Regions from separate parts of the Actinoallomurus sp. NPDC050550 genome, predicted to be linked through region 1. Evidence: riboswitches for the same ligand, from Rfam matches in the RefSeq annotation. Region 1 holds a riboswitch; the other holds the start of a gene.

Evidence for each region. Region 1 has a riboswitch for S-adenosylmethionine ahead of AB0I04_RS13710 (aminotransferase class V-fold PLP-dependent enzyme). Riboswitches for the same ligand answer to the same signal wherever they lie in the genome.
Region 2: another riboswitch for S-adenosylmethionine. It lies ahead of thrC (threonine synthase); the one in region 1 lies ahead of AB0I04_RS13710 (aminotransferase class V-fold PLP-dependent enzyme).

The regions. Positions count from the first base shown of each region.
Region 1 is NZ_JBFAJC010000008.1:79,314-82,711, forward strand. It holds gene AB0I04_RS13705 (SseB family protein) at 1-214, opposite strand, end outside; gene AB0I04_RS13710 (aminotransferase class V-fold PLP-dependent enzyme) at 358-1,569, opposite strand; SAM riboswitch class IV at 1,647-1,760, opposite strand; gene AB0I04_RS13715 (hypothetical protein) at 1,870-2,235, shown strand; gene AB0I04_RS13720 (transglycosylase domain-containing protein) at 2,280-3,398, opposite strand, start outside.
Region 2 is NZ_JBFAJC010000019.1:23,194-26,591, forward strand. It holds gene AB0I04_RS25410 (MoaD/ThiS family protein) at 104-382, opposite strand; gene thrC (threonine synthase) at 379-1,623, opposite strand; SAM riboswitch class I at 1,639-1,806, opposite strand; gene AB0I04_RS25420 (trehalose-6-phosphate synthase) at 2,020-3,398, shown strand, end outside.

The DNA of each region.
Region 1 (3,398 bases):
CGACCGACGTGTAGGCGAGTACGTGGGTGCGACCCTCGTGGGTGCTGGTCGGCCACGTGAACGCCGGCTGTCCGGGGTCCGGCTCGACCTTTGGCAGCGGAAGGACGAGCTCCGCCACGCTCAGCAGCTTGAAATAGGCGTTCTGGTCGCCGTCGCGTAGGGCGTCGCTCAGCTGCTGCTCGAGTTGGTTTGCGGGCTCCCATGTGCCGGTCATTCGCCACCCCCCGGAAGCTCTTTGCACAAGAGGTCCACCGTACCGGGAGCAAACCGGCGGCGCGCACGAGTACCGGCAGCCGATCGGACTTACCCGGACGAAGTGTCACTTTCAATACCGCTGACCAGCAGCGGAGCGAATCGTCAGGCGGTAAGCCGCCGCAGCGCGGTCAGCAGCCGGTCGATGTGCTCGTCCGTGGTGCCGATGCCGAAGCTGGCCCGCAGCGCGGTGCCGTCGCCGTCACCGCAGCCGCCCCGCCCGTCGCCGACCAGTCGCCGGACGAACGGGTGCGCGCAGAACTTCCCGTCCCGTACGCCGATGCCGTACTGGTCGGACAGCGCGGTGGCGATGGCGCGGGACTCGCGGCCCCCGACGATGAACGACACGATGCCCACGCGCGGGTGCCCGTCGCCCCACAGCGACAGCTCCCGTACGCCGGGGATGGCCGCCAGGCCGGTCCGCAGCCGCCGCAGGAGACGCTCCTCCTCCGCGACGAGCGTCTCCCAGTCGGTCAGGGCCTCGCACGCGGCTGCGAGCGCGACGACGCCGAGGACGTTCGGCGTGCCGGCCTCGTGCCGCTGCTGCGGGTCCGCCGACCACGTCACGTGCTCGCCGACGCTCGCGGTGGCGCCGCCGCCCAGGAGGTACGGCTCGGCGGCGCGCAGCCAGTCGGCGCGGCCGACGAGGCAGCCCGCGCCGAACGGCGCGTACAGCTTGTGCCCGGAGAAGGCGACGTAGTCGACGTCGAGCGCGCCCATGTCGAACGGCCGGTGCGGGACGAGCTGCGCGGCGTCGACCGCGATGCGGGCGCCGTGCGCGCGGGCGACGGCGGCGAGTTCGGCGACGGGCCAGAGCTCGCCGGTGACGTTGGAGGCGGCGGTGACGACGAGCAGGCGCGGCCCGGCCGGCGCCGCGGCGAGGGCCTTGCCGGCCGCCGCGAGGGCCGCCGCAGGGGATTCGGGGGCCGCGAGCCGTACGACGTGGTTGCCGCGCTGCCAGGGCAGGAGGCTCGCGTGGTGCTCGGACTCGAACACGACGACCGTGGTGCCGCGCGGCAGGGCGTGCGCGAGGAGGTTCATCGCGTCGGTGGTGTTGCGGGTGAACACCACGGCGTCGCGCCGCCACGCACCGACGAACTCCCGGACGACCTCGCGGGCGCGCTCGTACCGGTCGGTCGTCACCTGCGAGGCGTATCCCGCGCCGCGGTGCACGCTGCTGTAGTAGGGGAGGGCGGCGTCGAGCGCGTCGCGCACCGCCTCCAGACAGGGCGCGCTCGCCGCGTAGTCGAGGTTCGCGTACGGAACGGTCCGGCCGTCGGCGAGGGGTACGGGGACGCCTTCACCAACGACGCGCAGGGCGGGACGGGTGATGGGGGGCAGATCGAGTACAGCGGACAACACGCACCTCCGGCGGGGCCTGGGACCCCGCGAGGGGTCCGCGCTTGTCCGGCACGGTCGTGTCGGACCCGGTCATCACCCGGGGCACCCCGCCACGGACGGAGGGTTGCCGGCCAGCAAGCCGGGGCTTCGCGCTGGCACTCGTGACCTGACGGTGAGTATAGAGCACTCGCCCGAAGAACGCCGTTTCGGCGTCGTGTGACCACTTCTCCGCGATTGAATACGGGCACGGGAGTTCGACGAAGGGAGAGCAGGGCGATGCGGGGTGGATGGCGGCGGCCGGTGGGGGTCGTCCTGGTCGCGGTGTGCGCGGCCGGATGCGGCGTCGGCACGAACAAGGGTCAGGTCTGCAAGGACGCGGTCAAGGCGGTCGGGTCCTACAACGCGACCCTGAACCGCATCTCGCCGGACGACATCACCCAGTGGAAGCAAGCGGCGGCGACCCTCGCCACGCGGTTCGACGCGCTCGCCCGCGAGTCCGACGACAAGAAGCTGAGCGGGACGCTGAGCGGCATGGCGACCGAGTGGCGGGGCGTCAGCACCGGCATCACCCCGCGCGACATCTCGCGCCTGCAGAGCACCGTCCAGCGCCAGCCCGCCGCCCTCGCCACGGCCTGCAAATGAACGCCTGAGCGCCCGCCGCCGTAGGGCCGCGGGCGCTCAGCCGCTCAGAACATCGAGTTGGGATCGCCGCCGTCGTACACGCGGCCCGTGGGCTGGCCGGTCGGGCCGCCGGTGGGCAGGTGGGTCGGCGGGCCTCCGGTCGGCGGATGGTGAGTCGGCGAGGACGGGTGGGACGGCCTGGTCGTCCGGGGCCTCGAGAAGCTCGGGTGCGGCTGCGGCTGGACCGGCGTCGTCGGGTACTGGCGCCCGCCGACGTACACCGACGGGTCCCCGAACGACTTCACCGGCATGTCCGCGTCGGCCTTGACGAGGAAGTTGTGCCAGATCGTGGCCGGCAGGTCACCGCCGTACGAGGAGTAACCGGGGAGGCTCAGCGCCTTGTTGTCGCTCCGGAAGATGCCGACTGAGGCGGCCAGCTGCGGGATGAACCCGTTGAACCAGACCTGCTTGCCGCTCGAGGTCGTTCCGGTCTTGCCGGCGGCGTTCCGGTCCGGCAGCGCGGCATTGGTGCCGGTGCCCGCGTCGACGACCTTCTGCATCGCGTACGTCGCGTCCCGGGCGATCTGCGTGCTGAAGACCCGCTTGCCGGTGGTCGGGACGACGCGCTTCTTGCCGTTCCGGTCGGTCACCGACCGGATGACGTGCGGCGCGTGGTAGACGCCCTCGGACGCGAACGCGGCGTACGCGGCGGCCTGCTGCTCCACGCTGACGTCGATGACGCCGAGCGGGAACGTGACGGCGGTGTTCGCGCCGTTGGCGGTCAGCTGCGACTCGGGAATGCCGAGCTTCTCCGCCATCTCCATCACCTTGTCGTTCCCGATCTTCTGGGCGATGTTGACGTACGCGGTGTTGATCGACTCTTGCGTCGCGGTGACGAGGTTGACCGGGCCGAAGTCCTCGTGGTTGTCGTTCTGGATCGGCTGTTTGCTGCCGTCGAACGTCTGGTCGTCGCTGCCGTCGACCTGGTCGTCCAGGGACATCCCGTCGTTCAGGGCCGCGGCGAGGACGTACGGCTTGAAACCGGACCCCGGTTGCACCTTGGCGTCGAACGCGGTGTTGAAGTTGTTGTCGAGGTACTGCTTGCCGCCGTAGAACGCGTTGATCTCGCCGGTCGACGGGTCGACGGACACCAGACCGGCCATGACCTTGCTGGAGACGCTCGA
Region 2 (3,398 bases), on a different contig from region 1:
CTGCCGAACGCACGATCCCCGGTGGTCACCGGGTCCGTAGACTCGGCGACCACCGGGGATCGCGGGTACGTCCTGATCACGGGGGGTCACCCCCGAGGAGGGCTCAGCCGCCGGCGACGGCCGGGATGATGGAGATCTGGACGCCGTCCGGCGTCGGCGTGTCGAGCCCGTCGGCGAACCGCACGTCCTCCTCGCCCACGTAGACGTTGACGAACCGCCGGATCTTGCCGTTGTCGTCGAGGATGCGCGCCGCGATGCCGGAGTAGCTGGCCTCCAGGTCGGCGACGACCTCGCGCACGGTCGAGCCCGTCGCCTTCACCTCGGCCTCACCTCCGGTGTAGCTCCGGAGGATCGTCGGGATGCGGACACTGATCGAGCTCACGCCAGACCTGCCTTTCGGAATGCCTCGATGGTCGGAGCGATGTTCGCGGACGGCACGGCCACCGGGGCCACCGCGTCAAGGGTCTTGAGACCGTCGCCGGAGTTGATGAAGACGGTCTCGGCGTCGGGGTCGAGTGCGCCGCCGGCCAGCAGCTTGCGGAGGGCGCCCAGCGTGACACCGCCCGCCGTCTCGCCGAAGATGCCCTCGGTGCGGGCGAGCAGCGCGATGCTGTCGACGACCTCTTCGTCGGAGACGTCCTCGATGGCCCCGCCGGTGCGGCGCACGGCGTCGAGGACGTACGGCCCGTCGGCGGGGTTGCCGATCGCGAGGGACTTGGCGATCGTGGCCGGCTTGACGGGCTGGACGACGTCGAGCCCCGCCTTGAAGGCCGCCGAGACGGGCGAGCAGCCGGTCGCCTGCGCTCCGAAGATCTTGTACGGCCGGTCCTCGACCAGGCCCAGCTTGATGAACTCCTGGAAGGCCTTGTCGATCTTCGTGAGCTGGGAGCCGGACGCGATCGGGATGACGATCTGCTCGGGCAGCCGCCAGCCGAGCTGCTCGGCGATCTCGTACCCGATGGTCTTCGAGCCCTCGGCGTAGTACGGCCGCACGTTGACGTTGACGAACGCCCAGTCCTCCTGCTCGCCCGCGAGCTCCGAGGCCAGCCGGTTGACGTCGTCGTAGTTGCCGTCGACGGTGACGAACGTCCCGCCGTACACCGCCGTCGTGACGATCTTCTGGCGTTCGAGGTCGGACGGCACGAACACGGCGCTGCGGATGCCGGCGCGCGCCGCCGCGGCGGCGACCGCGTTGGCGAGGTTGCCGGTGGACGGGCAGGCCAGGACCTTGAACCCGAGCTCGCGGGCGGCGGCCAGCGCGACCGCCACGACCCGGTCCTTGAACGAGTGGGTCGGGTTGCCACTGTCGTCCTTGACCCACAGCGACCGCAGCCCCAGCGACTCGGCGAGGTTGTCCGCGCGTACGAGGCGGGTGAAGCCGGGCTCGGTGTTGGGCGTGTCGACGACGTTCGACGGAACGGGCAGCAGGCCGCGGTAGCGCCAGATGTTGCGCGGGCCGGACTCGATCTGCTCCCGGGTCACGCCGGCGAGGTCGTAGGAGACTTCCAGGGGCCCGAAACAGAGCTCACAGGCGTAGCGAGGGCCCAGATCGTAGGATTCACCGCATTCACGGCACGTCAGTGCGGTCGCGGGGCCGAGGTTTCGGGCGGCGGACTGCGACATGGAGCGAGGCCTCTCTCCTCATCTTTCCCGTGCCACCTTGGTCACGAGCCGGAGTTGGCACCTGTCCCGGGCGGCCTCGCTGTCAGCGCGAGTTGGTCGCGTGCGAAGCACGCGGTGAACCGCATCTCCGGGAGGGTTGCCGGGGCTTCAACGGGCCGGTCCCTCCACCCCTCTGGATGAGCTTTATGAAGTTGTCTGTTGACCTGTATACGTGACTGACCGGTTCGCCGCCAAGCGCGTCTCAGGTCGCGAGACACCGCCGGGGCCGTACGCCGGGTCGCGAAGCGCCACGTGGGGCCCGGTCGCGGGATGACGTATCTGCGGGATGACGTCCCGAACCGCCCGCCATTCGACCTTCTTCGACCCTCCTTAACGTCGGCCGGTTACGCTCCCTCCATGGGTGACTCGCAGGTCCTCGTCGCTTCCAACCGCGGTCCGGTGTCCTTCGCGCTCGCCGACGACGGCACGCTGTCCATGCGGCGCGGCGGCGGCGGTCTCGTCTCGGCCCTGGCCGGTCTGGGCGGCGACATCCTGTGGATCTGCACGGCGCTGTCGGACGCCGACCGCGCCGCGGCCCGCCGCGCGGAGGACGGCCGGCTGGACGCCTACGGCGCCGGCGCCGTCCGCATGCTGGACATCCCGGCCGGCACCTTCCACCGCGCCTACAACGCCGTGGCGAACTCCACACTGTGGTTCGTCCACCACATGCTGTACGACAGCCCGAACACGCCGCACTTCGACGCGCGGTCCCGGCGGGACTGGCAGTCCTACGAGGCGTACAACGCGGCGTTCGCCGACGCGCTGGCCCGGGACGCGCGGCCGGGCGCGAAGGTGGCGATCCAGGACTACCACCTGACGCTCGCCCCCGGGATGCTGCGCGAGCGCCGACCCGACCTGAAGATCGCCCACTTCTCGCACACGCCGTGGGCGCCGCCGGAGTACTACCGGCTGCTGCCGGACGACATCGGGCGGCAGGTCCTCGAGGGCATCCTCGGCGCCGACCACGCCGGTTTCCACGCCCAGCGCTGGGCCGACGCGTTCATCGACTGCTGCGCCGCCGTCCTGCAGGCGAAGGTCGACCCGGTCGCGGGCACCGTCACCCACGCCGGCCGCGTCACGCGCGTCGGCGTGCACGGGCTGGGGATCGACGGCGAATCCCTCCGAGCGCGCGCCGCCGAACCCGACGTACAGGCCCGCAAGAAGGCCCTGCGCGAGCAGGTCGGCGACCGCCGGCTCATCGTGCGGATCGACCGTACGGAGCTGTCCAAGAACATCGTGCGGGGGCTCGCCGCCTACCGTGAGCTGCTCGCCAAGCACCCGGAGTGGCACGGCCGGGTGGTGCACCTGGCCTTCGCCTACCCCTCCCGCCACGACCTGCCGGAGTACCGCGAGTACACCGCCGCCGTGCAGCGGATCGCGGCCGAGATCTCCGACGAGTTCGGGGACGCCACGTGGGAGCCGCTGATCCTGCAGGTCAACGACGACTATCCGCGCTCGCTGGCGGCGTACGGCCTGGCCGACGTCCTCCTGGTCAACCCGATCCGGGACGGCATGAACCTCGTCGCCAAGGAAGGGCCGGTGCTGTCGGAGCGGGGCTGCGCCCTCGTGCTGTCCCGGGAGGCGGGGGCCGCCGCCGAGATGGACGACGACGCCCTGATGATCAACCCGTTCGACATATCGCAGACCGCCGAGGCGCTGAACCAGGCGCTGCTCATGCCGCCCGACGAGCGCGCCGAGCGCTGCGCCCGTCTGACCGCCGCCGCGACGACCCTGCC